4 regions of the Geobacillus zalihae genome follow, and region 3 is predicted to be linked to each of the others. Evidence: riboswitches for the same ligand, from Rfam matches in the RefSeq annotation. Region 3 holds a riboswitch; each other region holds the start of a gene.
The links. Region 3 has a riboswitch for S-adenosylmethionine ahead of metK (methionine adenosyltransferase). Riboswitches for the same ligand answer to the same signal wherever they lie in the genome.

Region 1 (7,220 bases), 130 kb from region 3:
TTTGTAAAGGATTTCTCCTCTTCAGGTGGAAGTGAAAAAAATAAAAATGGGGGAGGGGATATCCATGGAAATGCGTGAATTAGTTGGGCAGTTCGTGGAACGGATGCAAGTGTTGCGCCATTTGGTGCCGATTTTGCCGGATGAGCAGCTGTATGTTCGGTTTGAAAGCGATGACGAAACCGCCTTGCTGTTGATCGGCAAGGAATCAGCCGCTAGAGGGATGGAAAACGATGAACGGAAAACATTGACGGTGCGCGGTTCCAAAGAGGCGCTCGCGTCCCTGCTGAACGGCGAACTGAAGCTGCAGCAGCTCGTCCGGTTGCGTGAAGTGCACGTGTCAGGAAGCTTCCGCCAGCTTTTGCTTCTTGAATCGCTCCTCCATTTGGCCAAGCCTTATCGGGACGTCGGATAAAGTGTGAGTAAAATATTTGTGGGTGACATTCCGAAATGATCCCCGACGAGGGTTGCGAACTTTTGTTCGCGACGCTCGTCGGGGCCACCAAGCGAAGCGCGGTAGAAAAAAGCAAATGTCATGCAAAAAGGACTCTCTCCCTGCTATGATGGTGATTGTCAACATCAACCGAAAACAGGAGGGAGAGAGTCCATGAAACATCTTACCACAGAATGGCCTTTATTAAAAGAGCTGGAGGAACAATTAGTCAGAACTCTTCAAAAGGTGTTCGCTGTCTTGTTGGCGGCCCTTTTGGAGGAGATTGATCAACAACTGGCGGAAGCGCGGGACAAGCGCCGGTATCAGCTGAAAGACAAACGGCCGACTACGATCCAAACGCTGTTTGGAGAAGTGACGTTTCGACGGAACTACTACTATGACCGGCAAACGGGGAACTATACCTTCTTGCTGGATGCCGAATTAGGCTTTGATGGGGCCCGATCGATCAGTCCTTGCCTCGAGGAAACGGCGGTCGAGTTGGCCGTCGAGTGCTCTTCCTACCGCAAAGCGGCCCGTACGTTGGAGTCGATCGTGGGGTATGCGGTCATGAGCCACGAGGCGATTCGCCAACTGGTGCTGGAGGCCCCTGTCTCGCTGCACCGCCCTGTTTCCCAACGGCACGGCCGGGTGCTGTTTGTGGAGGCGGATGGACTGTTTATTTCCCGCCAGGGGAAAGGGAAACGGGCGAAAGAAGAGAAAATCCTGGCGGTTCACGAGGGATGGAAACGAAACGGTTCGCAGCTCGAGCTCGTGAACCGGCGCCACTACCTCCATGAAGGGGAGGGAGACGTGTGGGAACGGTTCGAAGAGTGGCTGATGAACGAATATGCCTATGATCCGTGCCGGGACCTGTTGATCATCAACGGCGACGCGGCGTCGTGGATCACGGCCTGCCGGGAGTATTTTGGGAAGCGGGCGTGCTTTCAGCTGGATCGATTTCATGTGGCGCGGGAGCTGCGTCAGTGTCTGTCCGGCCATCCGCGTTGGCGGGAGGTGCGGAAGAAGCTGGCGAAACAAGACGAAGAGGGGCTTCTCGTGGAGCTGAACAGCGCGGTCGGCACGTTGGAGGACGAAGCGAAAGAGAAGCAGATGGCTGCCATGATCCGCCGGATCGAGTCGATGCCGGGATGCATCCGGGACTATCGGGAGTGGCTGTCGGAGCAAGGGGTGGAGACGACCGGCATGCGTCCGATGGGCCACGCCGAGAGCGTGATGAGCCGGTTTGCGCATCGGGTGAAATCCCGCCGCAGCTGGAAAGACCAAGGGCTTCGGGCGTTTCTGAGGGCGATGGCGGCCCGAATCGACGGGATTTGGCGGAGAAATGGGCAGTTGGTGGAGGAAGAAGAGACCCGAACGGCGGCCTCGGCCTCAACAAAGTCCAAGCGGATCGAACAGGCCAAACGGAAGGCCGGACGGTTATGGGCAGATGTGGTGCGTCAGAATCTACCGTGTCTGCAGCGGTCATCCGGGACACCGATCCATCAAGCGTTGTCGGCGCTCCGGGATGGTGGTTGGGTGTAAAAAAATGGAATATCGTATCATCGCCTCAAGATGAGGGATGAGAGTCCGAAAGCGCTTACGATATGAATTCCTGAAAATGGTTCGCTAACTAGTGATTGACAACGCCCGTAGTGAACCGAAAAAATGTTCTCCACAAAGTCTTGACTGACTCTCGGATAAAAAAGATGTTGACACGCTTCGACAGACAATGATACAATCACATTCGTAGTCAATTGAATAGGCGATTGTTGCGCTCTTATCAAGAGAGGTGGAGGGATGTGCCCAATGAAGCCCGGCAACCGTCAGCGCATGTGCTGAAATGGTGCCAATTCACACAAAGCGGCCTGCTTTGAGAGATAAGAGACGGAATGGTGCACAATACCTTTCTGTTCTCTGCGGGCAGAAAGGTTTTCTTTTTGCGCTCTGCCGCTTGGGGAGGAAGGTGAAACGATGATTACACTCGAACAAGTGACGAAAATCTATCAAGCGGCCAACGGTTCGGTCACGGCAGTCGACAATGTGTCGCTTGAGATTCGCGAAGGAGAAATTTTCGGCATTATCGGCTACAGCGGCGCTGGGAAAAGCACGCTCATCCGCTTGCTCAATGGGCTCGAGAAGCCGACGAGCGGCCGGGTGGTCGTCGCCGGGCGCGATATGACGCGCGTGAAAGGGCGGGAGCTGCGCAAGGCGCGCCAAGAAATCGGGATGATTTTCCAGCATTTCAACTTGCTTTGGTCTCGCACAGTCAGGGAAAACATTGCCTTTCCGCTTGAAATTGCCGGCGTCCCGAAAGAGGAGCGGAACAAGCGGGTGGATGAATTGATCGAGCTTGTCGGCCTTTCCGGGCGCGAGGATGCCTACCCGTCGCAGCTGAGCGGCGGGCAAAAGCAGCGGGTCGGCATCGCCCGGGCGCTCGCCAACAACCCGAAAGTCTTGCTGTGCGACGAGGCGACATCGGCGTTGGACCCGCAGACGACCGATGCGATTTTGGACTTGCTCGTTGACATCAACAAGCGTCTCGGGCTGACGATTGTGCTGATCACCCATGAAATGCACGTCATCCGCAAAATTTGCGACCGCGTTGCGGTGATGGAAAGCGGCCGAATCGTCGAGCAAGGCGAAGTGCTGCATGTGTTCCGCAACCCGCAGCAACCGATTACGAAACGGTTCGTCAAGCAGCTGATCGAGCCTGAGGAGACGGAAGAGGCGATTTCCCATTTGTTTGGCCAATACCCGAGCGGGCTGATCGCGCAGCTGACGTTCGTCGGCGCGGCAGCCGGAAAGCCGCTCATCACCGAAGTGGTGCGTCAGTTTGCCGTCGATGTCAACATTTTGCAAGGGAAAATTTCGCAAACCCATCAAGGCGCCTATGGGGTGCTGTTCGTGCACCTCGACGGGGCGAGGGATGAAATCGACCGGGCGCTTGACTATATTCAACGCCAGCAGGTGGCGGTGGAGGTGATTCACGATGCTCGCTAACCTCCTGCCGAACGTGCAATGGGAGACGATGTGGGCGGCGACGGTCGAGACGCTGTATATGACGGGAGTGGCGGTGGCGGCCACTTTCGTCCTCGGAATCGTTCTTGGCTTGCTTCTATTTTTGACAGCGAAGGGCAACCTATGGGAAAACCGGTTTGTCAATACAGTGATTGCTGCGTTTGTGAACATTTTCCGCTCTATTCCGTTTATTATTTTGATCATTTTGCTCATTCCGTTTACCACCTGGCTCGTCGGGACGATGCTTGGCGCCAATGCGGCGCTGCCGGCTTTGGTCATTGGGGCCGCGCCGTTTTACGCCCGCATGGTGGAGATCGCCCTTCGCGAAATCGACAAAGGCGTCATCGAAGCAGCCCAAGCGATGGGCGCCTCAACGTGGACGATCATTTGGAAAGTGCTCTTGCCTGAATCGCTTCCAGCGCTCGTCTCCGGCATTACGGTGACGGCGGTGTCGCTCGTCAGCTATACGGCGATGGCTGGAGCCATCGGCGCCGGCGGGCTTGGGGACTTGGCGTATTTGGAAGGATTCCAGCGCAACCATAACGATGTGACGTTTGTCGCGACCGTGTTGGTGCTCGTCATTGTCTTTGTCATTCAGTTGATCGGTGACTTTGTCACTTCAAAAATCGATAAACGATAAAGGAGGAAGAAGTCGATGAAAAAATGGCTTGGTGCGCTCCTTGCCGCCGCTCTCGTCTTCGCCTTGGCAGCATGCGGAAGCAACAATCACGACAACGCGGAAGGCGGCAAAGACGGCAAATTGGTGAAGTTGAAAGTCGGTGCGTCGAACGTGCCGCATGCGGAAATTTTGGAAAAAGCGAAACCGATTTTGAAGAAAAAAGGCATCGACTTGGAGATCATTACGTTCCAAGATTACATCTTGCCGAACAAAGCGCTGGCGGAGAAGCAAATCGACGCCAACTATTTCCAACACATTCCGTATTTGGAATCGCAAAAGAAAGAGTACGGCTATGATTTCGTCAACGCCGGCGGCATTCATATCGAGCCGATCGGCTTATACTCGAAAAAATACAAAAGCATTGAAGAACTGCCGGACGGCGCGACGATCATCATGAGCAACTCGGTCGCCGACCATGGCCGCATTTTATCGATGCTGCAAGAAAAGGGGCTCATTAAGCTGAAACCGGGCATCGATAAAACGAAAGCGACGGTCAACGACATCGTCGAAAACCCGAAACATTTGAAATTTAAAGCGGACGTCGATGCTGGACTTCTGCCGCAAATTTACAAAAACGGCGAAGGCGATGCGGTTTTGATCAACGCCAACTATGCGCTTGACGCCGGTTTGGACCCGGCGAAAGACCCGATCGCCGTGGAGTCGCCGAAAAACAATCCGTATGTGAACATTGTGGCGGTGCGCAAAGGCGATGAAAACCGAAAAGAAATCAAAACGCTTGTCGAAGTGCTGCAATCGAAAGAAATTCAAGATTTCATCAAAGAAAAATACCACGGCGCCGTCATTCCAGCGGCGGAAAACAACCAATAACGGGAGCATTTCGCTTCCGTTTCTTTTTTTGTCTCCAAAAAGCCGCTCCCCTTAAACGAAACGAAAGCGGCAAAGGTTAAAACGATTCTGAATCCGAGGGCGCCGCGGCCGACCTGCTTCATCGGCCGTTCAAACGCGCCAGTACGGCGGCGAGCATAACGATGATGACGCAGTTTTGCAGGACGATCACCGCCGTTAAGCTGAAGGCGCCGTCTCCTTGTTCACCGAGGGTGTTGCCGATGATGATCCACGCCAAAAACGAAGCGAAAGCGGCGGTTAAGGCAAAGACAACCCAACGAATCAATGGCATTCCCCCCTTTCCTATGATGATGGAAGTGGAACAGAACCGTTCGTTTTCATCATGACATTCCGTCGATGTTGGCGAAACGGTGGTGTTTCCACAAGCTTTTAATACCATTCGTTGTTTAATATCGTTTTCCTTCATCCATACTAACAGCGGATAAGCAAAATAAGGAGGACAACGATCATGAACAACGAAACACATGCATCGGTCGAATCCGCGCTTCATCGCTACAAAGAGGGAATTGGGGCGTTCACCAAAAAACTTCCGAATGTGGCCGAGCGGTTTAACGCGTTTACGGAAGCGTGCTTTGCCGAGGGAGCGCTGTCAAAAAAAGAAAAACAATTGATTGCCCTCGGCATCAGCTTGGCGGCGCAAGACGAGTATTGCACGATTTACCATACGAAAGGATGCCTTGACGAAGGAGCGTCGGAACGGGAAATTTTGGAAGTATGCGCGGTGGCGGCCGCGTTTGGCGGCGGGGCGGCGATGAGCCAGGCGGTGACGCTCGTGCAGGAATGCCTCCGCGAGCTGCGGACAGCCCATTAGACTCCGGCAACGGGGTCTTTTTTTTGCAAAAGCTCGTACAAACAGCCCGTTTTCGTGTAAAATATAAAAAGCGCTGTCCCTTTTTCCTGTTTTTCTCCGTTTAGTTGCGTCTACATAGTGAAAAAGGGGGCGGAATAGTTGCGCATATTTTTCATTTGTTATAAGATTGTAATGAGAATAAAATGAGAATGAGCGTCCGCTGGGTCAACAGCGAGCGATGACTATTTTCAAGCAGAAATTGGAGGTATGCTGCATGGCAGTGTTGACGATTCAAAATCTCCACGTTGCGGTGGAAGGGAAAGAGATTTTAAAAGGGGTTGACTTGGAAATCAAAGGCGGGGAAATCCACGCTATTATGGGTCCGAACGGGACGGGAAAATCGACGCTGGCTTCGGCCATTATGGGGCACCCGAAATATGAAGTGACGGAAGGATCGGTGACGCTCGACGGCCAAAACGTCCTTGAGATGGAAGTCGACGAGCGAGCGCGCGCCGGCCTGTTTTTGGCGATGCAATACCCGAGCGAAATCAGCGGGGTGACGAACGCCGACTTTTTGCGCGCTGCGATCAACGCCCGGCTTGGCGAAGGTAATGAAATTTCGCTCATGAAATTCATCCGCAAGCTCGATGAAAAAATGGCATTTCTCGAAATGAACCCGGATATGGCGCACCGCTACTTAAACGAAGGATTTTCGGGCGGGGAGAAAAAGCGGAACGAAATTTTGCAGCTGATGATGCTTGAGCCGAAAATCGCCATTTTGGACGAGATCGACTCCGGCCTCGATATCGACGCGCTCAAAATCGTCGCCAAAGGCGTCAACGAAATGCGCAGCAGCGAATTCGGCTGTTTGATCATCACTCACTACCAACGGTTATTGAACTACATCACGCCGGATTACGTGCACGTCATGATGCAAGGGCGCATCGTCAAATCCGGCGGTCCGGAACTGGCGCAGCGGCTTGAGGCGGAAGGGTACGACTGGATCAAAAAAGAGCTTGGCATTGAAGACGAAACGGTCGGACAAGAAGCGTAAGCGTTAGGAGGAGGATTATGGCGACAGAAACGAAAATCCCATTCGATGAAACCTACATCCGCACGTTCTCAAGCGGGCGCGGCGAGCCGGACTGGCTGACCGAGCGGCGCCTTGAGGCGCTTCGGCTGGCGGAGCGGCTGCCGCTTCCGAAACCGGAGAAAACGAAAATCGACAAATGGAATTTCACCGAGTTCGCCCGCCACACGGTCGACAGCGCGCCGTATCATGGTCTTGACGATTTGCCGGAAGCGGTCAAGGCGCTCATCGAGGCGGGCGAAGGAACGAAAAACTTGTACGTGCAGCGCAACCATACGCCGGCGTACGTGTCGCTGTCCGATGAATTAAAAGAAAAAGGCGTCATTTTCACCGACATCTTCACAGC
Region 2 (7,220 bases), 1.1 Mb from region 3:
GATCAGGCACATCGTCTTTTTCCCGGTCGGGAACAAAGTCAAGCAACCGGGCGAGCACCGCTTTCGAACGGGAGCCAGCCAATCGGCGCAAATCGTTCAAGTTGGCTGCGTCCATGGCGATGATGTAATCAAATTCTTCCAAGTCACGATGGTTCACTTGCCGGGCGCGGATGCCGGAGTAGTCGATCTTATTTTCCGTCAAAACCCTTCTTGTCCCCACATGCGGCGGCTCACCGACATGCCAGCTGCCTGTTCCCGCCGAATCAACGGCAATCAGACCGTCAAGCCCCCGCTCTTTCACCAAATGACGGAAGACCGCTTCCGCCATCGGCGAACGACAAATGTTTCCAAGACAAACAAACAGCACTTTAATCATCCAAACAGCCACCCCTCTCTCTATGTCCACGGTGCTTTCCACCGTTAGTTTTCCTTCATTTCTTTTCATCTAGCCCTTTTTGGCCCTAAAAGGACGGGGATGTCACGACAAAACAACTCCAGCGGGGGAGCGTGTGCGAATGGGCCAACAACTCTTGCGCGCGTTCACGACAACCATTTTGAAGAAAACGCGGTGTTTCACCAACCTTTTAGACTGGCACTATGCATGTGCACCTACATTTTACCACATCATCCGTTTTTCATCAGAAAAGCAAGCCATGCAATCTCTCCCCATTCTTCCTGCACCTATGGTACAATACATAGTAACTTGCCATGAAAGGAGTAAACGAATGGATTTATCAAAACGGTCGGCGGAAAACGTCGCCTACATGATCGAACAGTTGAAGCAAAAGTTGAAAGTGCTGAACTTGGATGCCATCAAGCCGTCCCATTTTTCCGAGGAATGGTACGATGAGTTGAGAGACATTTACGAGATGGTGATGAAACGCGAGACGTTCAGCCCAAGCGAAATGCAGGCGATTGTCGAAGAGCTCGGAAGCCTGCGCAAAAAATAACGCTCCCATCTGCTGTTAGGCAGGCAATGCAGCTGTTTCGTATAAAAACAATTCCTATCGAAAAACTATGATTGACATTATCGTCAATTGTGCTAAAATTTTAATCAATTAAATGACATGCGTTGCATACGTTGCTCGAGAGTGAGGGAGGAATGGGCTCAATGAACTCCGACAACCTGCCGCCTATAGCAAAGTGCCAATTCCAGCTAAAGAAGATCTTTAGTAAAATAAGGGGCTCCCTTTCTCCCGCTCTTTCTGATTCATGCAAGGAAGGATTTTTGCCGCCGAATTGCCGTTTGGCCGCTATATATCCGACTAATTACGTGGATTTTCTTTGATTTTGTGAGGAGGAGAAACCGATGCTCACGTATGATCAGTGGGAAACGGCGGAAAAACCGTCTTTTCCGTCCGATAATGAAACAAAAGGGGCGCTTGACGTCCTGGCCTGGGCGTATCGCGAATACGGCGATGAGATCGTATACGCGTGCAGCTTCGGCATCGAGGGGATTGTGCTGATTGATCTCATCTCTCGGGTCAAACCGAACGCCGAAATTGTCTTTTTGGATACCGGTCTGCATTTTCCAGAGACATACGATACGATCGCGAAAGTGAAAGAAAAATATCCGTCGCTTCGCATCGTGATGAAGCAGCCGCGCTTGACGTTGGAAGAACAGAAGGCGCAGTTTGGCGACGAGTTATGGAAACGCGACCCGAACAAATGCTGTGAGCTGCGCAAAGTCATTCCGCTGCGCGAGGTGCTGACCGGGGTGACGGCGTGGATTTCCGGCTTGCGCCGCGAGCAATCGCCGACGCGGCGGCATGTCGAGTACATTAACAAAGACGACAAGTTCCGTTCGATTAAAGTTTGTCCGCTCATTCACTGGACGTGGAAAGACGTTTGGAATTACGTGTATAAACACGGCCTTCCGTACAACGTGCTCCACGACCGCGGCTACCCGAGCATCGGTTGCGCCCCGTGCACCGCTCCGGCTACAGATCCGAACGACTTGCGCTCCGGGCGCTGGGCTGGCCAAGGAAAGACGGAATGCGGTCTCCATCTCGCCTAAGGAGAGAACATTGACATGCTCCTTGCCATTGCTTTGATCGCATCCTTTTTCTTCGCCATGAACATCGGGGCAAGCGGCGCGGCGGCCTCGATAGGCGTCGCTGATGAATCGGACGCCATTCCGAATCGTCAAGCTACTGTTTGACAGCGACGTCTATACGGTCATCGCCATCTTGAGCGTCTGCTTGGCGTCATTAGCCTAAAAAAAGAGCGCTTGCCTCATGAACATGGCAGCGGCATTTCACAACATCTATCAATCTAGGAGGTTATGAACATGAGCGTAAGCATCCCGCATGGCGGCACATTGATCAATCGTTGGAATCCGGACTATCCGCTTGATGAGGCGACCAAAACGATCGAGCTCTCCAAAGCCGAACTGAGCGACTTGGAGCTGATCGGAACGGGCGCCTACAGCCCCCTCACTGGTTTTTTAACGAAAACGGATTACGACGCGGTTGTTGAAACCATGCGTCTTTCTGACGGCACCGTCTGGAGCATTCCGATCACGCTCGCGGTAACAGAAGAAAAAGCGAAAGAGCTCGCCGTCGGCGATAAGGCGAAACTCGTTTATCGTGGCGACGTCTACGGCGTCATTGAGATTGCTGACATTTACCGCCCGGACAAAACGAAAGAAGCGAAGCTCGTTTATAAAACGGATGAACTTGCCCACCCAGGCGTGCGCAAACTGTTTGAAAAGCCGGATGTGTATGTCGGCGGGGAGATTACGCTTGTCAAACGGACCGACAAAGGCCAATTCGCCGCGTTTTATTTTGATCCAGCGGAAACGCGGAAAAAGTTTGCTGAGTTTGGCTGGAACACCGTTGTCGGCTTCCAAACGCGCAATCCGGTTCACCGCGCCCATGAATACATTCAAAAATGCGCGCTCGAGATCGTTGATGGCCTGTTTTTAAACCCACTCGTCGGCGAAACGAAAGCGGACGATATTCCGGCTGACATCCGGATGGAAAGCTATCAAGTGCTGCTGGAAAACTATTACCCGAAAGACCGCGTTTTCCTCGGCGTCTTCCAAGCTGCGATGCGCTATGCCGGTCCGCGTGAAGCCATTTTCCACGCAATGGTGCGCAAAAATTTCGGCTGCACGCACTTCATCGTCGGCCGCGACCACGCTGGTGTCGGCAATTATTACGGTACGTATGATGCGCAAAAAATCTTCTTGAACTTTACGGCTGAAGAGCTTGGCATTACGCCGCTCTTTTTCGAACATAGCTTTTACTGCACGAAATGCGAAGGGATGGCATCGACAAAAACGTGTCCGCATGACGCGAAATACCATGTCGTCCTTTCCGGCACGAAAGTTCGTGAAATGCTGCGCAACGGCCAAGTGCCGCCGAGCACGTTCAGCCGCCCGGAAGTGGCCGCCGTCTTGATCAAAGGGCTGCAAGAACGCGAAACGGTCGCCCCGTCAGCGCGCTAAAGGAGGATGGCGATGAGCACGAACATCGTTTGGCATCACACATCGGTCACAAAAGAAGATCGTCGCAAGCGCAACGGCCATCATAGCGCCATCCTTTGGTTCACCGGGCTGTCCGGCTCCGGCAAATCGACGGTGGCCAATGCCGTCTCCAGACGACTGTTTGAGCTCGGCATTCAGAATTATGTCTTAGACGGCGACAACATCCGGCACGGGCTCAATAAAGATCTCGGCTTTTCCGCCGCCGACCGGACGGAAAACATCCGCCGCATCGGCGAAGTGGCAAAGCTGTTTGTCGACAGCGGCCAGTTTGTGCTGACGGCGTTCATCTCGCCGTTTGCCGAAGACCGGGCGCTCGTCCGCCGCTTAGTCGAAGAAGACGAGTTTATCGAAATTTACGTCAACTGCCCGCTTGAAGAATGCGAAAAGCGCGATCCGAAAGGGCTGTATCAAAAAGCTCGCCGCGGGGAAATCCGTGAATTTACGGGCATCGACTCGCCGTACGAAGCGCCGGAAGCACCGGAGCTGACGATCGAAACACACCGTTATTCGGTTGACGAATGTGTCGAGCAAGTGCTCGCCTACCTGCGCGAGCGAGGAATGATCCCGGATGCGAAAACAGACTGATTCCCCCGTCCTCTGCCAAAAAAGAACGGGAGGTCATTTGACAAGGTCGTTTTCATCCCAAGGCAGACCATTTACAATAAAAGCAGCCGAGCATCCATGCCGTTTTCCGGCGGCTGGCTGAATCATGCACGAAGGGGCTGAAACAACGATGGGCAAAGTATATCTTGTCGGCGCCGGCCCCGGCGACCCGGAACTCATTACCGTCAAAGGATTAAAATGCATCCAGCAGGCGGATGTCATTTTGTACGACCGTCTCATCAATGAAGAGTTGCTTTCATATGCCAAGCCGGACGCCGAACTCATCTTTTGCGGCAAGCTGCCCGGCTTCCATGCCATGCAGCAGGAAACGATCAACCATGCGCTCGTCTGGCATGCCAAAAAAGGAAAAACGGTCGTCCGCTTAAAGGGCGGCGATCCGTTCGTGTTCGGGCGCGGCGGCGAAGAGGCCGAGGCGCTGGCCAAACATGGGATCGAATTTGAGATCGTTCCCGGCATCACCTCCGCCATCGCGGCGGCGGCTTACGCCGGCATCCCTGTCACCCATCGCGCGTTCAGCTCAAGCGTCGCCTTTGTCACCGGGCATCGGCGCGACGGAAGTCGTGACGAGATCAAATGGGAAAGCCTCGCCAAAGGCATCGATACGATCGCCATTTACATGGGGGTTCATCACTTGCCATACATTTGCGGCCAGCTGATGAAATACGGCAAAGCGCCGGAGACGCCGGCGGCGGTCATCGAATGGGGAACGACAACGGCTCAGCGCACCGTCACCGGCACACTCGCGACGATCGCCGGAATCGCCGCCAAAGAAAACATCCAAAATCCGAGCATGATCATGATCGGAGACGTCGTCCGGCTGCGGGCCAACATTCAATGGTTCGAACGGTTGCTTGCGTCATCGGCAGCCGCTGAGGCAACATCGTGAGGCGATGGCGATGGAAGCTGTTTTATATGTCAGCCACGGCAGCCGCATTGCCGCCGCGCGCCATGAAGCGGCGCGTTTCGTCGAACAGTGCCGGAGGGTCATCGATATTCCGATTCAAGAGCTATGCTTTGTCGAGCTCGCGGAACCGGACATTGTCACCGGCGTTGACCGTTGTGTCGCCCAAGGGGCGACACGCGTCATCGTCGTTCCGCTTCTCCTTCTTTCTGCAGGGCATGCCAAACACGATATTCCAGCGGCATTGGACATCGCGAGACGGCGCCATCCGTCCGTTGATATCCTCTGCGGCGCTCCGTTCGGCGTCCATGAAGCGATGATCGACATCGTGATCGACCGCATCAGCGAACAGTCCGCACCGCTTGACGGCGAATCGATGATCCTTCTTGTCGGCCGCGGCAGCAGTGATCCAGACACGAAGCGCGACATGTCCGCCATCGCTGCGCTTTTAAAAGAAAAAACGAACGTGCCGCACGTGGACGTTTGTTTTCTCGCTGCCATCCGCCCGACGCTTGATGAAGGGCTCCAACGGGCCCATGCATCGGCGTATCGGCGTGTGTTTGTCGTCCCGTACTTATTGTTTACCGGCGTCTTAATGAAAACGATCGAACGGAAGTTGCAGGGGTTCTCTGTTTCCGACAAAGAGTGGCATTTATGCTCTTACCTAGGCGATCACCCGCGGCTTGTGCTGCTCATTCAACAACAAGTATTATCGCTATCATCCGTAAAAAAAGGAGCTTGAACCATCAAGCTCCTCTTTTCATGTACTTTCCGCCTCATCTATTATATGATGGAAACAGAACAACCGTGATGAAGGAGGACTCATCGGCGTGAAAAGAGTTCATGTCATCGTGGAAGGGCGCGTGCAAGGCGTCGGGTTTCGATACTTCGTCCAACACGAAGCGCTAAAACGGCAGCTGACCGGTTGGGTGAAAAACAATGATGACGGAACAGTGGAAATGGAAGTTCAGGGGGATGAAAGCGCCCTTCAACTCTTTTTGGACACCATTGAAGCCGGAACGATGTTTGCCAAAGTCGCCCGCATGCACATCGAGCCGCGCGATGTCCGCTCCGATGAAAAACAATTTCGCATTATGTACGGGAGCGGCTTTTGACAACTAGGCTCATCCCCTCAAGCAGCGGCCTTCCCGGCTTTTTCGGCCATCGAGCCGGCAGAAGCGCCGGCTCGCTTGCCAAAATCCGAAGGGACAGCGTCTTCCTTGCTTTTCTGATCGCCAAACCAAAAGCGGTTCTGCCTTTCCCACGCTTCTCGCCGCTCGATTACGTCGGCCGCAAATGCGGCGCCGCATAGTGGAAATATGTCTCCAAGATGGCCATGTTCGCCTGCTCATTTTTTCCCCGCGCTTCGCGACAAAGCGGGTCGAACATGTCGACAGCGGAGGGCGGGTATTCGCCGCATATGTCCACGCCGAGCACTTTTTTATGGAATAAAAGCAACCGCAGGCAGGCGAGCAACCGGGATAGCGGAATCACTCCTTGATCCCAGTTCGTGACCGCGTCTTCGCGACGAAGAGCGTCTTTATCGATGCTGATATAGATGCTTCCGGTCGGGATGGCCTCGATGAGCGCTTTTGGCCATTCATCATGATCATCAAATGGAAGAACAGTCATTTTCGGAGATAAACGGAGTTGATGCGAAGAAGCAGTTGGGCCAACGATCACGACTTTTTGCAGCCGCGGATGCTTAAGTGCATAGGAGACCCATGAGCCGCACGAAATGACATCATCCCCTCCTTCAGCATCCGTATGGCGGTCAAAAAGCACAAGCATAAACGGTTCGTTGATTTCTTTAAGCAATAAATACGTGACATAATGGTAGTTGCCGCTGCCGATCAGCACCGCCCCGCGCTTCCGCCGCCGCTCAAGCCGCCGCTCAATTTCAGCAAGCGCCGCTTCGCTGCAATACAAATTCGTCTCCGGCACGTCGGCGAGATCGACCCATTCGTGCGGGAACTGAAACAGCCGCTTTTGCGGCCGGTACACGCCGTCAAAATTCAACACCGTGACACCATTGCCTTGAAACCCCATCGATCATCACCCTTCTTTCGTTGAATCATCATTCAACGCTTTGTAGGTGCGGATGAGTCCAAGATGTGTCTCTTTTTTTATTATACAATAGAAGTCGAAATAGTTCCGCTCACACGCCTCGGTCATGTACAATAATAGAAAAACAAACAGCAAGGA
Region 3 (7,220 bases):
GGAGCTGCTGTCGACGTTTTTCGAAGACTTTTTGCTTCTTTTCTTTCCTGACGTGTACGAGCACATCGACGTCCATCATCTTTCCTTTCTCTCCGAAGAGCTGTTCACCGACGTGACAGCTGGGGAAAAGCACCGCGTCGACTTGTTGGTCGAAACAAAGGTAAGAGGGGAGGACGGGCTCGTCATCGTTCACGTCGAACATCAAAGCTATAAGCAGCGGACGTTCCCCGAGCGAATGTTCCTCTACTTCAGCCGCTTGTTTCAAAAACACCGCCGCCGCATCCTCCCGATCGCCATTTTCAGCTACGACGAACGCCGCGACGAACCTTCCTCATTGATGATTCAATTTCCATTTTTGATGGTTCTTGACTTCCGCTTTCTGACGGTGGAACTGCGCAAACTGCCGTGGCGCGAGTACATCCGCCGTGACAATCCGGTTGCCGCCGCCTTGTTAAGCAAAATGGGGTATAATGAAAGCGAGAAGGTGGAAGTGAAAAAGGAGTTTTTGCGCATCCTAGTCCGCCTCGAGCTCGATGAGGCGAAGCAGCGGCTGTTGTTTGGGTTTTTTGAAACGTATTTGCGGTTGTCCGAAGCGGAGGAAATCCAACTGCGAAACGAGGTGAGCCAAATGGAGACGAAGGAAGCGAAACAAGTGATGGAGCTCATCATCTCATACGAACAGCGGGGAATCGAGAAAGGCATTCAACAAGGAGTCAAACAAGGAATCGAACAAGGGTTGAAACAAGGAATAAAGCAAGGGATGAAGCAAGGGATTGAACAGGGACGCCAAAAAGGGATCGAGGAAGGGAAAATCGACATCGCGAAGAAAATGTTGGCGAAAGGGTACGATGTCGACACGATCCACGAGCTGACCGGGTTGCCGGCGGAAAAGATTGAACAGCTGAAGAAGTAAACCCGCCTTCGCATTGTCGTCGACCCCCAATCGTGCCAAAACCCCGGGGGATCGACGACAATCATTTTATGCGTTCGAACCTTACGGCCATCGAGGGTAAAGTCTATTGACAGAATTTGTCGGTGACGTTCATCGTCCCGATTGGCGTTTTGATTCTAATGTTGAAAAGGCAGGAGCGCAAACAATCCTTCGGTTTGCACTCTGCCATATGATGAAGCAAGACTGATTCCTTTGCTTTGTTCTGAAATAAAGTGATCATTTACAGAGGGAGCTCACAAAATAGTTCCCGTGATTTCTCCTCCTCAATCCTCTCTTTGATCATCGAAACGATTGGTGATGGAATCGTAAACACGAACCAAAAGCCAGCTCTTCAGTTTTTGATAAAACGCGCTCTTTGTCGCGCCCCCAAGCAAGGGGGCGAAGGAAAGCGGATGGATTTTCAACAATTTCCTAAAGGCGAATGGATATACTGAAGCAATGGAAGCCTCCCCCTTATTCTTGTGCAGAGTCTATTTTTTATTACCACAACTTCCCTTGTTTGTCAAGGATTTGTTCGGCATCGGAATGAAAAAATCCTCCCGATTTTCGTGGGAAGGAGGCGAAATGGGAGGCCCAAAGCAACGGAAAGAAATAAAAAACAGCCGGACAGGGAATACCCTGTCCGGCCGTGTTCTTGTTACACGAGCGGTCCGCCGAGTTTTTCGATGGACGGATCGATGTGGGCGAATTTTTGGAAGTTGGCGCGGAATTTTTGCGCCAGCTCTTTTGCTTTTTGTTCGTATGCTTGTTTGTCGGCCCATGTGTTTTGCGGCTGCAGGACGTCATCCGGCACGCCGGGGACGCGGGTTGGGATGGCGAGGCCGAAAATCGGATCTTTGACTGTTTCGACGTTGTCGAGCTCCCCTTCGACGGCGGCTTGCACCATCGCCCGGGTGTAGGCGAGCTTCATGCGGCTGCCGACGCCGTACGCCCCCCCTGTCCAACCGGTGTTGACCAAAAAGACGCGGACGTTGTGTTCGGCGATTTTTTGCCCGAGCATTTCCGCGTATTCGACGGCCGGGCGCGGCAAAAACGGTGCGCCAAAGCACGTTGAGAACGTTGCTTCCGGTTCGGTGACGCCGCGTTCGGTGCCGGCGAGCTTGCTTGTGTAGCCGCTTAAGAAATGGTACATCGCTTGTTCGCGCGTCAGCTTGCTGATCGGCGGCAGGACGCCGAACGCATCAGCCGTCAAAAACACGATCGTGGACGGATGGCCGGCGACGCTCGGGTCGATGATGTTTTGGATCGCCTGAAGCGGGTAGGCGGCGCGCGTGTTTTCCGTCAGCGTGCCGTCGTCGTAATTCGGCACCCGCGTCGCGTCATCGAGGACGACGTTTTCGAGCACCGCGCCGAAGCCGATGGCGTCAAAAATTTGCGGCTCTTTCTCGCGCGATAGGTTGATGCATTTCGCATAGCAGCCGCCTTCGATGTTGAAAATACCGCGGCTTGACCAGCCGTGTTCATCATCGCCGATCAAGCGGCGGTTCGGGTCGGTCGAGAGCGTCGTTTTTCCCGTTCCCGACAAGCCGAAAAAGAGGGCGACGTCGCCTTCCTGGCCGACGTTGGCCGAGCAGTGCATCGGCAGGATGCCTTGTTCCGGCAGCAAATAGTTCATCACCGAGAAAATCGATTTTTTCATTTCGCCGGCATACTCGGTGCCGCCGATCAACACGGTGCGCCGTTCAAACGAGATGATGATGAACGCTTCCGAGCGCGTGCCGTCGACTTTCGGGTCGGCTTTAAAGTTCGGCGCGCAAATGACGGTGAATTGCGGCTCATGCACGGCGAGCTCTTCGGCGTTCGGCCGAATGAACAGCTGATGGACGAACAAGTTGTGCCAGGCGAATTCGTTGACGACTTGAATCGGCAGCCGGTATTTCGGATCGGCGCCGGCAAAGCCTTTAAACACGAACAGTTCATCTTTCTTCATTAAATAGTCGAGCACTTTGTCGTACAGTTTATCAAACGTCTCCGGAGACATCGGCTGGTTGACCGCTCCCCAGTCGATCGTTTGCTTCGTTGACGGTTCTTCGACGATGTATTTGTCTTTCGGCGACCGCCCTGTGTACTTGCCGGTCGTGACCGCGACGGCTCCGGTGTGCGTCAGCCGTCCTTCGTTCCGCTGCAGGACTTTCTCGACGAGCTCGGCGACGGACAGTTGATGATGCACGTACGGTTTTTGCAGCAATACATCAAGCTTATTCGTCATGTTTGCGATCCCCATATTCAAAACCTGCCTTCTTTTTGAAATCACTCTTGAAAATAGTATAACACATTTTTATTAATAGTCCATACTAATTGTGTGGGTTTTTCAAACTTTATTTTGCCCAATGTGTCGATTTCCTTGAGGAAAGAATTTTCTCGGCTGGAAATGATAAAAAATGAATTTTGATAGTTGACTTTGCCGATTCCATTGCGATAAGATAAGTCATTGAACGGATACTCTTATCCCGAGCCGGTGGAGGGACAGGCCCGATGAAGCCCAGCAACCGTCACAACTGTACATGTGTGAAATGGTGCTAACCTGTGGCAAGGCGCAGTCCTTGAACGATAAGAGTGAAAGGAAGCAATACGATTGCCATGACCTTTCCTCAGCCGTTACAGGAAAGGTTTTTTATATTGCGAAGGGAAAAAGGGAAATGAGTTCCGTGTTGCCACATTATGCCAAGAGGAGGAAACAAACCGAATGTCAGCCAAACGCCGCTTGTTTACTTCAGAGTCTGTGACGGAAGGACATCCGGATAAAATTTGCGACCAAATTTCTGACGCCATTTTGGATGCCATTTTGGAAAAAGATCCGAACGCCCGCGTCGCCTGCGAAACGAGCGTCACGACCGGGCTGGTGCTCGTGAGCGGGGAAATCACGACATCAACATACGTGGACATTCCGCGCATCGTCCGCGATACGGTCCGGGAGATCGGCTACACGCGCGCCAAATACGGATTTGACGCCGATACGTGCGCGGTGCTGACGTCGATTGACGAACAATCGCCGGACATTGCGATGGGGGTGAACCGGGCGCTTGAGGCGCGCGAAGGTCAGATGACTGACGAGGAAATTGAAGCGATTGGCGCCGGCGACCAAGGATTGATGTTTGGGTTCGCCTGCAATGAGACGGAAGAATTGATGCCGTTGCCGATTTCGCTTGCGCACCGCTTGGCGCGCCGATTGGCGGAAGTGCGCAAAACGGATGTCTTGCCGTACTTGCGGCCGGACGGGAAAACGCAAGTGACGATCGAATACGATGAAAACGGCAAACCGGTGCGCGTCGATACGATCGTCGTTTCCGCGCAGCACCATCCGGAAATTACGCAAGAGCAAATCGAGCGCGACATTAAAGAACAGGTCATCAAGCCGGTCGTGCCCGCAGAGCTGCTTGATGAGAACACGAAATACTTCATCAACCCGACAGGACGGTTTGTCATCGGCGGTCCGCAAGGGGATGCTGGGTTGACGGGGCGCAAAATCATCGTCGATACGTACGGCGGCTACGCCCGCCACGGCGGCGGCGCGTTCTCGGGCAAAGATCCGACGAAAGTCGACCGCTCGGCGGCGTATGCGGCCCGCTATGTCGCGAAAAACATCGTCGCGGCAGGACTGGCCGACAAATGCGAAGTGCAGCTTGCCTACGCGATCGGCGTCGCCCGCCCAGTTTCGATTTCGATCGATACGTTCGGCACCGGCAAAGTGTCGGAAGACATTTTGATTGAGGTCGTGCGCAACAACTTCGATCTCCGCCCGGCGGGCATCATCAAAATGCTCGACCTTCGCCGCCCGATTTACAAACAGACGGCTGCTTACGGCCATTTTGGGCGTACGGACATCGACCTGCCGTGGGAGCGCACCGACAAAGCCGCCTTGTTGAAAGAACAAGCGCTGGCGTTGGCGGACAAGTGATGAAAGAAAAAGAGCTGCCTGATCACGGCAGCTCTTTTTTGTTGGCGCACGATGTCCGCTGTTGCTGCAGCGCTTTGTAATACTGCCCTTTCTCGACATATTCGCGGCGTATGCGCTCCATTTCACGGATGTCGTCTTCCGTCAGTTCGCGGACGACTTTCGCCGGCCGGCCGAGGGCGAGCGTGTTGGGCGGAATTTTTTTGCCCGGCGGCACTAAACTGCCGGCGCCGATAAACGCGCCTTCCCCGATTTCCGCGCGGTCCAAAATGATCGAGCCCATGCCGATGAGCGCGTTTTTGCGAACGATGGCGCTGTGCAAAATGACTTGATGGCCGACTGTTACACCGTCTTCAATGATAAGCGGATTGTTTGGACTTTGATGCAAAATTGAGTTATCTTGAATATTGACCCGGTTGCCAATCACCGTTGGCGCCACATCGCCGCGAATGACGGTATTGAACCAAATGCTCGTCTCTTCGCCGATCACGACATCGCCGGTGATCGTCACATAGTCGGCGATAAAGGCGGAGGCGGCAATTTGCGGCGTTTTGCCTTTGTATGGGTAAATCATGGGCGTTCGTTCCTTTCTGCTGCAAAATCGATCGTTCACCATGTATTGTACAACGCTGCGTCCAAATCGCCAACGAAAGTGAGCGCGCCTGATCGGGATTGGTGAAAAACGTTTCGTTTCGCCCGATGAGTGGTTGGGATCGGGAAAGAAGATCCGATTTCACAAAGCTTCTCAACGTGAGAAGAACCGTTGTTGAGCGGTTTTTTCATTCCATCGCCAACCCTTTTATGGTTTGCCCCGGCCGCATTGATGGCAATACTGGAAGACGAGATCGCAGGCTGTTCAGACGCGAAACGATTTTGGTTGCTGATAAGATGGAAATGCTAGGAGACGAGACCATGGTGTTTGCACCTGAGGTGAGCCGATTGAACATTCCGAAAAACCCCATCGCCTTGATGAAAATGGTGTATCGTGACGTGCTTCCGCTTGTCCACCGCGAGCTTGCCTATTGGCGGCGCCAGGCCGAGCGCATTCCCGACCCGGAATTGCGGCGCCAGGCCTTGGCGAGCATCGCTTCGAAAACGTTCCATTGCGAAGGCGGCTCCATTTTGGCGCTCTTGGCCGGAGAAAACATGGAGGATTGCATCCGCTTTATCGTGGCTTACCAGACGATCAGCGATTATTTGGATAATTTGTGCGACCGCAGCACTTCGCTCGATCCGCTCGACTTTCGCGCCTTGCACGATTCGATGCCGGACGCTTTGACGATCGGCGCGGAGCCGTCGAACTATTACCGCCATCGCCGCGAACAGGAAGACGGCGGCTATTTGCCGGCGCTCGTCCGCACGTGCCAAGAGGTGCTCGAGACGGTGCGCCATTATGAGACGATCGCCCCATTTTTGCATGAATTGGCCGGATATTATTGCGACTTGCAAGTGCATAAACATGTCGAAGCGAGCGATCGGGTGCCGCGGCTGGAGAAATGGTTCGCGCAATACAAAGACGCCTTGCCGCCGATGGAATGGTATGAGTTTTCCGCCTGCTCCGGTTCGACGCTCGGCATTTTCTGCCTCGTCGCCTATGCGTTTGGCGAATCGCTGCCGCCGGAGATGGCGAGACAAGTGCGCGACGGTTATTTTCCGTACATTCAAGGACTGCACATTTTGCTTGACTATTTGATCGACCAGGAGGAAGACCGGGACGGCGGCGATTTAAACTTTTGCTTTTACTATCCGAATGAAACGGTGATGCTTGAGCGGCTTTGCCATTTCATCGAAGAGGCCGACCGCCATGTCGGCGCCCTTCCGCACGGCGAGTTTCACCGCCTTATTCACCGAGGGCTTCTTGGGTTGTATTTGTCGGATGCCAAGGTGAAAAAGCAGCGCGGGCTGCGCCGGCTGGCGCGCCGGCTCGTCCGCGCCGGCGGGGCGGCGTCGCAGTTTTTCTATTGGAACGGAAAAGCATACCGCTTTTGGCAGGAGCGGCAAAAACGGCTGTTCTTTTCATAAGGGCGGCCGTTTGCTTGTATTGGCAAGAGCAGTGGTTCGTCGGCGGATCGGACGGAATCAGGCGCCCCCATCCGCCCGATTCTCGAGCGCGAGCAAAAACGGCGGGTTGTTTTGCCGATTGATGAATTCGTATTTCAAGGCATGGACGCGCCGTTGATCAAGAGAACGGACGTAATCAAGGAGCGCGTCGCGTTCGCGCTTTCCTTCCGGATGGCCGTGGTAGACGACAAGAACGATGACGCCGCCCGGCTTCATGACGGAAAGCAACTGGCGGACCGCTTCGATCGTCGATTCCGGCTGGGTGACGATTTGCTTATTGCCGCCCGGCAAATAGCCGAGGTTGAACACCGC
Region 4 (7,220 bases), 1.6 Mb from region 3:
TGCGGCTGCCAACTTGCTTAGCGAGATCATCGGAACGTTTGTGTTGGTTTTGGCCATCTTGGCCATTGGCGCCAACAAATTCGCTGATGGGCTTAATCCGTTTGTCGTTGGTTTTTTGATCGTGGCGATTGGACTGTCGCTCGGCGGTACGACGGGATACGCCATTAATCCCGCTCGAGACTTTGGGCCTCGGTTAGCTCACTTTTTGTTGCCAATCCCAGGGAAAGGGTCATCGAATTGGGCGTATGCGTGGGTGCCGATCGTCGGACCGCTGCTTGGGGGTGCGTTAGGCAGTTTGGTCTATAAAGCCGTTTTCTTGGGAAAACCGTCAGCCGCATTATGGGGAGTGCTGGCGGCAACCGCAGTCGTTTTGGCGGCGCCGAAGATGACAAACGGAAAGACAGTGAGCGCCACAAGCCGCCGTTCTCTGTAGCTGGCATATGGGGATTGCAAGCTCATCAAGGAGAAGGGGGAAGAAGGTTATGAATCAATACATGTTAGCCATCGACCAAGGCACAACGAGCTCGCGCGCGATTTTGTTCAATCAAAAGGGCGAAATCGTCCATATCGCTCAAAAAGAGTTTACGCAATATTTTCCGCAGCCCGGCTGGGTCGAGCATAACGCGAACGAAATTTGGGGCTCGGTGCTCGCCGTCATCGCGAGCGTCTTGTCCGAGGCGCAAGTGAAGCCAGAACAAGTGGCAGGGATCGGGATTACGAACCAGCGGGAGACGACGGTGGTGTGGGAGAAAGACACCGGCAACCCGATTTACAACGCCATCGTCTGGCAGTCGCGGCAGACAGCCGATATTTGCGATGAACTGAAGGCGAAAGGGTATGACCCGCTATTCCGCAAAAAAACCGGCTTGCTTATTGACGCCTATTTTTCCGGGACAAAAGTGAAATGGATTTTGGATCATGTCGACGGAGCGCGCGAACGGGCGGAGCGCGGCGAATTGCTTTTCGGCACGATCGATACGTGGCTCATTTGGAAGCTGTCCGGCGGCCGCGCCCATGTGACCGACTACTCGAACGCGTCGCGCACATTAATGTTCAACATTCATACGCTCGAGTGGGATGAAGAGCTGCTTGATATCCTAGGCGTACCGAAGGCAATGCTTCCTGAGGTTCGGCCGTCGTCAGAAGTGTACGCGAAAACCGCCCCTTATCACTTCTTTGGCGTCGAGGTGCCGATCGCAGGCGCCGCGGGCGACCAGCAGGCGGCCTTGTTCGGCCAGGCGTGCTTTCGGGAAGGGATGGCGAAAAATACGTACGGCACGGGCTGCTTTATGCTGATGAATACGGGGGAAAAAGCGGTGCAATCGAAACACGGGCTGCTCACAACAATCGCCTGGGGGATTGACGGCAAGGTCGAATACGCCCTTGAAGGCAGCATTTTCGTCGCCGGCTCGGCCATTCAATGGCTGCGCGACGGCTTGCGGATGATCAAAACAGCGGCGGACAGCGAAGCGTACGCTGAAAAAGTCGAGTCGACTGACGGGGTGTATGTCGTCCCGGCGTTCGTCGGTCTTGGCACGCCGTATTGGGACAGCGAGGTGCGCGGGGCGGTGTTTGGCCTCACGCGCGGCACGACGAAAGAGCATTTCATCCGGGCCACCTTGGAATCGCTCGCCTACCAGACAAAAGATGTGCTCGCCGCCATGGAAGCCGATTCTGGCATCTCGCTGACCACGCTGCGCGTTGACGGCGGGGCGGTGAAAAACAATTTCCTTATGCAGTTCCAGAGTGATTTGCTTGCCGTTCCGGTCGAACGTCCGGTTGTGAATGAAACGACGGCCTTGGGTGCGGCGTATTTGGCTGGGTTGGCGGTCGGCTACTGGAACAGCCGAGATGACATCGCCGCCCAATGGCAGCTCGAGCGCCGGTTTGAGCCGAAGATGGATGATGACAAGCGAACGATGCTCTACGATGGCTGGAAAAAAGCGGTGCGGGCGGCGATGGCGTTTAAATGATGGAAAAACGCGGATGTCTCGTCATGGGCATCTGCGTTTTTGCGTTTTGGCTTGCACGTTACGGGGCGGAAAAAATGAAACAGCATCGCCCTCCTCTGTTTGTCGAGTAAAGGCGATTTTTTTCGATGCGCATTCAACAAAGCAAAAAAAGCTGAGCGTTTGAAACATTAATATAGTCAAACAAATTTATGTTCTAAATAATCATATATGATAAGGATCAAATTACAAAAAATGTTGAAGCAAGTTGAATCATCTCATGCTTCCGGCTTTATCGGGCGCGCTCATCAACACGGTCGTCACCATTCAATATTTGCGAAGCGAAATCATTGATACGAAAGTGAAAGATTTCGTGAAAACAGCGCGCGCCAAGGGCGTTCCAGAACGCCAGATTTACTGGCGGCACATTTTGCGCAATTCGTTTTTGCCGATCGCAGCGTTTTTAGGCTATGAAATTACGGGTCTCATCGGCGGTTCCGTGTTTTTAGAGTCCATTTACAGTTATCCAGGGCTTGGACAACTGTTTTTGCAGTCGATTATGCAGCGCGACTACAGCGTCGTAACGGCGCTTGTGATGATTTCCGGGGTCGCGACGCTTGTGGGGACCTTGCTTTCTGACATTATTTTAAGTGCGGTCGATCCGCGCATTCGCATTGAGTAAGGGAGGGGCGTGGAATATGAAAATTGAGGTGAACCGTCCTGCTCCAGTTGAAATAGCCTGTGAGAAAAGCCCTTCCGCTCTTTCGATTATGTGGCGGGAGCTCGTCCGCGATCGGCTGGCTCTTGTTTCGCTCATTATATTGTCCGTCATTTTGCTGATTGTCTACGGCGCTTCCATTTTTTTAGACCAAGAGGAAATTGTAAAGGTAGACTTTTTGGCCATTTATTCACCGCCATCGGCGGAACATTGGCTTGGCACCGATTATGGCGGCCGCGATGTGTTCGGCCAGCTGATCATTGGAGCCCGCAATTCCTTTACGATCGGCCTGGCGATTACGCTAATCACAGGTGCGATCGGCCTTGTGGTGGGGCTTGTGGCCGGCTATTTCGGCGGCTGGATCGACAACGTCATCATGCGCATCATCGATTTTATTCTTGTCTTGCCGTTTTTAATGTTGGTGATCGTCTTTGTAGCCATCGTCCCGAAATACAATGTGGCGACGTTCATTTTGATTATGAGCGCGTTTTTATGGACGGGCAAAGCCCGGCTCATTCGCGCCAAGACGCTTGCCGAGCGGGAATTGGACTATGTCAGCGCATCCAAGACGCTCGGGACGCCGGATTGGAAAATCATTTTGTTTCAAATTTTGCCGAACTTAAGCTCCATTATCATCGTCAATTTGACGTTGAACTTAGCTGGCAACATCGGCATTGAGTCAGGTCTTACATACCTGGGGTTCGGGCTGCCGGAAAGCACGCCAAGCCTTGGGACGCTGGTCAGCTATGCGACCAATCCCGATGTGCTGCAAAACAAATGGTGGGTATGGCTGCCTGCATCATTGCTCATTTTGGTGATGATGCTGTGCATAAATTTCATCGGCCAAGCGGTGACATACTCCCACCACCTACGCTTCGCTTAGAGGTGGGGGCTTCTCGGGTAATCCCATCTCATGATGGGAAGTTGACCGAGCGATCCCCGTGTGCCCCACGGTTCGAGGACAAGTTAGACGATCGCCAATCGTTTCATGCCCTCACGTTTGATATTGATGGCCGCATTGACGTCCCTGTCGCTCTCGAATCCACATTCACAGCGGAATGTACGCTCAGAAAGCGATAGAGACTCCTTGACTCGACCGCAGCACGAACACGTTTTGGACGAGGGGAACCATTTGTCGATTTTGATCAGCTTCTTCCCCTGTTCGGCCAACTTGTACTGAAGGAAAGAGGTGAACATGCCCCAGCCGTTGTCATGAACGCGTTGACCGAAATGGAGGGCTTGGGACATTCCCTTCATGTTGAGGTCTTCGATGACCACGCAATCATACCGTTTCGCTAATTTGTGCGACTCCTTATGCAGAAAGTCTTTTCGTTGGTTCGCAATTTTCTCATGCAGCTTCGCTACTTTCAGACGCTGTTTGTGCCAACGATTCGAGCCTTTCTTTTTACGAGACCATTTACGCTGTTCTTTCGCTAATGTTTCCAATGCTTTGCGATAGAATCGAGGATAATTGGCTCTCTTACCCTCGCTATCGACATACAACGTACTCATGGAAAAATCAAGCCCAACAACCGTTTGCACTTCTTTTAGGGCAGGTTGATGTTCGTACTCTGTGAGAATAGAAATATAGTATTTTCCTGTTTTGGTTTTCGTGATCGTACAAGACTTGATGATATGGTGGGCAGGAATCTCCCGATGTTGCTTGAGCTTGATCCATTTCAGTTTGGGCAGCTTGATATAGCCATCTGAAAGCTTGATGTTGCCATTTACCATATTTGTGGTGTACGACTGTTTCGCCTTGCGGTTTTTGAACTTGGGAAATCCAGCGCGGCCAGAAAAGAAGTGTTGAAATGCTTTCTGCAAATTCAATTGGGCGTTTGCCAGCGCAAGGCTGTCCACTTCTTTTAGCCAAGGAAACTCCTTTTTGTACTTGGCAGGGGTCGGAAATGTTTGCTGTTTCAAGGATTCTTGATCGTCCTTGAACTTTTCATACATTTGTATGCGTTCTTCAAGCATTTTGTTGTAAACGAAACGGACACAGCCGAAGGTTTTGGCGAGCCGTTGTTCTTGTTCTTTTGTTGGGTATAGACGGAACTGATAGGCTTTGTTTGCCATATCGACACCACATCACTTCATACCTTGATTTTCGATATATTTTTTCTAAAACTGATTGTATCATAACACACAAAAAAAGAGACAACTTTAGGCTATACCTAACCAAAATTCATCTCCCACTTTCACTTCGTTTCGAAGTGGGAGACTTCTTTCGGAAAGATGTTAAACTCGGTCATTGGGATGCGAAAAAGCAAGAAAATGTGATGGACAATCCGAAATTCCAGAACAAAAAGCTGCGCCAAGCCATGGCGTACGCCATCAACAACCAAGAAGTGGCTGATCACTTGTACCACGGCTTGCGCTTCCCGGCGACCACGCTGATCCCGCCGTCGTTCCCGGGATACCATGACAGCTCGATCAAAGGGTACACGTATAATCCGGAAAAAGCAAAACAGCTGCTTGATGAGGCCGGCTATAAAGATGTGGACGGCGACGGCTTGCGCGAAGATCCGAACGGCAAAAAGTTTACGATCAACTTTTTGGCGATGAGCGGCGGCGATATTGCCGAGCCGTTGGCGAAGTTTTACATGCAATGCTGGAAAGACGTTGGCTTGGATGTCCAATTGGTGGACGGCCGTCTGGCGGAGTTCAACTCGTTCTATGACATGGTTGAAAAAGATGACCCGAAAGTGGATGTTTACGCTGCCGCTTGGGCAACGGGAACGGACGTCGACCCGTACGGTCTGTACGGCCGCAACGTCATGTTCAACTACTCGCGTTGGGTGAACGAGAAAAATGATGAGCTGCTGGAAAAAGGCCATTCCGAGCAGGCGTTTGACAAGGAGTATCGCCGGAAAATTTACAGCGAGTGGCAAAAGCTAATGAACGAAGAAGTGCCGGTCATCCCAACGTTGTATCGTTCCGCCATCTATGCGGTCAACAACCGTGTCGCCAACTTTACGGTTGACCCGAGCTCGAAGCTGACGTGGAAAGATGTCGGCGTCACGTCCGAGCAACCAGAAGTGGCGGAATAAACAAAAAAGCGATTGCTTCTATGGGATTCGATATGGTAACATGAAAGACAAATGATCATACGTCTTATCAAGAGTGGGCGAGAGAACGGGCTTGATGACCCCACAGCAACCTGCCGCCGGCAAGGTGCTAACACCCGCAAAGCGGTCTCGCTTTGGATGATAAGAACGGCTGCCCCCTTTCGCATCATTCCGAGGCGAAAGGGGTTTTTGTCGATAGGGGGTGAAGGGGGAAATAGTGAAGAGGGACATGTCGATCCGAGCTTGCATGGCCGCTCATCTCCGTGCCGCTGCGTTCGCCGTTCATGTCATGCGCTGCGTGCAGGCGGAGCTGATTCGGTTTGACCCTGAAGCGGCGGTTTATGTCGACCGCGGGGGCGGATATACCCACTTGTATGGGAAAGCGCAAGGGACAACCTTTTCAGTGTTGTTGACCGACAGCGAGGCGGACGAATGGAAGGCGGACGGACCGTACGCCCTTGATCGCTACATATGGACAGAGCTTGGGAAAAAAGGGGTTTTTCCAATGCGGATGACGCCGTATTTACAAGCTGTATGGTTAATGGAGTCATAGAAAGGAAGAGGACGAATGGCAGTCAAAAAATTTGAGCATGTCGGCATTCAAGTGAAGGACATCGAGACATCGAAAGCGTTTTATCAAAACGTCGTCGGCCTGGAGCTGCTCGACGAAATGATTCATACGAACGGAACGATGAAATTGGCGTTTTTAGGGATTGACGGCTCGATCGTCGTCGAGCTGATCGAAGGATACAACCCGGATTTGCCGACGGAAGGAAAAGTGCACCACGTGGCGTTTACGGTCGAAGGCATCGAGCAGGAAAAAGAACGGCTTCAGTCGCTCGGCGTCCCGCTAGTGTGGGATGAAATTACAACGCTCCCAAACGGGGCGAAATACTTATTTTTCCTTGGCCCGGACGGCGAATGGATCGAGTTTTACGAGCCGGCGCAATGAACGAAGGGGAAGGCGGCCATCGGTATGGCCGCCTTTTGCCGTGCAAGAAGGAAAATAGGGAGTGCACCGCGTATAGGTAAAGGGGAGAGGAGGAGAACAGATGGAGCCGCAAGTTATCCACGCCATTCAAGACGACTACCCGGATGAATTTGCCTGGTGCTATGGCTGCGGACGGCTGAATGAGCAAGGCCATCATTTCCGCACCGGCTGGGACGGAGACAAAACGGTGACCGTCTATACGCCGCGCCCGGAACATACGGCGATCCCTGGGTTTGTGTACGGCGGGCTGATCGCCTCGCTCATCGACTGCCATGGCACCGGGTCGGCGGCGCTCGCCTTGCATCGGAAAAACGGCCATGAGCCGGGAAGCGGGGAAACGCCGCCGCGCTTTGTCACCGCGTCGCTTCACGTCGACTTTGTCAAGCCGACGCCGCATGGCGTGCCGCTTGTCGCCGTCGGAACGGTGACGGAGATTCACCCGAAAAAATGGCAAGTGGACACCGAGGTGTTCGCCAACGGCGAACTGTGCGCCC

Region 1: it holds a riboswitch for S-adenosylmethionine, as region 3 does, so the genes downstream of both, QWV57_RS15245 (methionine ABC transporter ATP-binding protein) here and metK (methionine adenosyltransferase) in region 3, are expected to answer to the same signal.
Region 2: it holds a riboswitch for S-adenosylmethionine, as region 3 does, so the genes downstream of both, QWV57_RS02290 (phosphoadenylyl-sulfate reductase) here and metK (methionine adenosyltransferase) in region 3, are expected to answer to the same signal.
Region 4: it holds a riboswitch for S-adenosylmethionine, as region 3 does, so the genes downstream of both, QWV57_RS06535 (hypothetical protein) here and metK (methionine adenosyltransferase) in region 3, are expected to answer to the same signal.

Annotation. Positions count from the first base shown of each region.
Region 1 covers NZ_CP129217.1:3,005,232-3,012,451, reverse strand. The annotation lists gene QWV57_RS15255 (hypothetical protein) at 65-412, shown strand; gene QWV57_RS15250 (ISLre2-like element ISGsp3 family transposase) at 605-1,972, shown strand; SAM riboswitch class I at 2,205-2,314, shown strand; gene QWV57_RS15245 (methionine ABC transporter ATP-binding protein) at 2,402-3,430, shown strand; gene QWV57_RS15240 (methionine ABC transporter permease) at 3,420-4,088, shown strand; gene QWV57_RS15235 (MetQ/NlpA family ABC transporter substrate-binding protein) at 4,104-4,955, shown strand; gene QWV57_RS15230 (hypothetical protein) at 5,074-5,265, opposite strand; gene QWV57_RS15225 (carboxymuconolactone decarboxylase family protein) at 5,443-5,805, shown strand; gene sufC (Fe-S cluster assembly ATPase SufC) at 6,059-6,838, shown strand; gene sufD (Fe-S cluster assembly protein SufD) at 6,856-7,220, shown strand, end outside.
Region 2 covers NZ_CP129217.1:449,205-456,424, reverse strand. The annotation lists gene QWV57_RS02300 (low molecular weight protein-tyrosine-phosphatase) at 1-376, opposite strand, end outside; gene QWV57_RS02295 (DUF1128 domain-containing protein) at 726-950, shown strand; SAM riboswitch class I at 1,080-1,184, shown strand; gene QWV57_RS02290 (phosphoadenylyl-sulfate reductase) at 1,310-2,017, shown strand; gene sat (sulfate adenylyltransferase) at 2,291-3,451, shown strand; gene cysC (adenylyl-sulfate kinase) at 3,464-4,075, shown strand; gene cobA (uroporphyrinogen-III C-methyltransferase) at 4,224-5,000, shown strand; gene QWV57_RS02270 (sirohydrochlorin chelatase) at 5,011-5,757, shown strand; gene QWV57_RS02265 (acylphosphatase) at 5,846-6,130, shown strand; gene QWV57_RS02260 (arginase family protein) at 6,297-7,064, opposite strand.
Region 3 covers NZ_CP129217.1:2,876,865-2,884,084, reverse strand. The annotation lists gene QWV57_RS14510 (Rpn/YhgA-type helix-turn-helix domain-containing protein) at 1-913, shown strand, start outside; gene pckA (phosphoenolpyruvate carboxykinase (ATP)) at 1,590-3,176, opposite strand; SAM riboswitch class I at 3,395-3,509, shown strand; gene metK (methionine adenosyltransferase) at 3,639-4,850, shown strand; gene QWV57_RS14495 (gamma carbonic anhydrase) at 4,873-5,421, opposite strand; gene QWV57_RS14490 (tetraprenyl-beta-curcumene synthase) at 5,760-6,869, shown strand; gene mnmM (tRNA 5-(aminomethyl)-2-thiouridylate-methyltransferase MnmM) at 6,927-7,220, opposite strand, start outside.
Region 4 covers NZ_CP129217.1:1,261,473-1,268,692, forward strand. The annotation lists gene QWV57_RS06505 (MIP/aquaporin family protein) at 1-433, shown strand, start outside; gene glpK (glycerol kinase GlpK) at 483-1,973, shown strand; partial or broken gene QWV57_RS06515 (ABC transporter permease) at 2,212-2,631, shown strand; gene QWV57_RS06520 (ABC transporter permease) at 2,648-3,550, shown strand; gene QWV57_RS06525 (RNA-guided endonuclease InsQ/TnpB family protein) at 3,634-4,743, opposite strand; partial or broken gene QWV57_RS06530 (ABC transporter substrate-binding protein) at 4,908-5,717, shown strand; SAM riboswitch class I at 5,779-5,883, shown strand; gene QWV57_RS06535 (hypothetical protein) at 5,965-6,288, shown strand; gene QWV57_RS06540 (VOC family protein) at 6,304-6,687, shown strand; gene QWV57_RS06545 (PaaI family thioesterase) at 6,788-7,220, shown strand, end outside.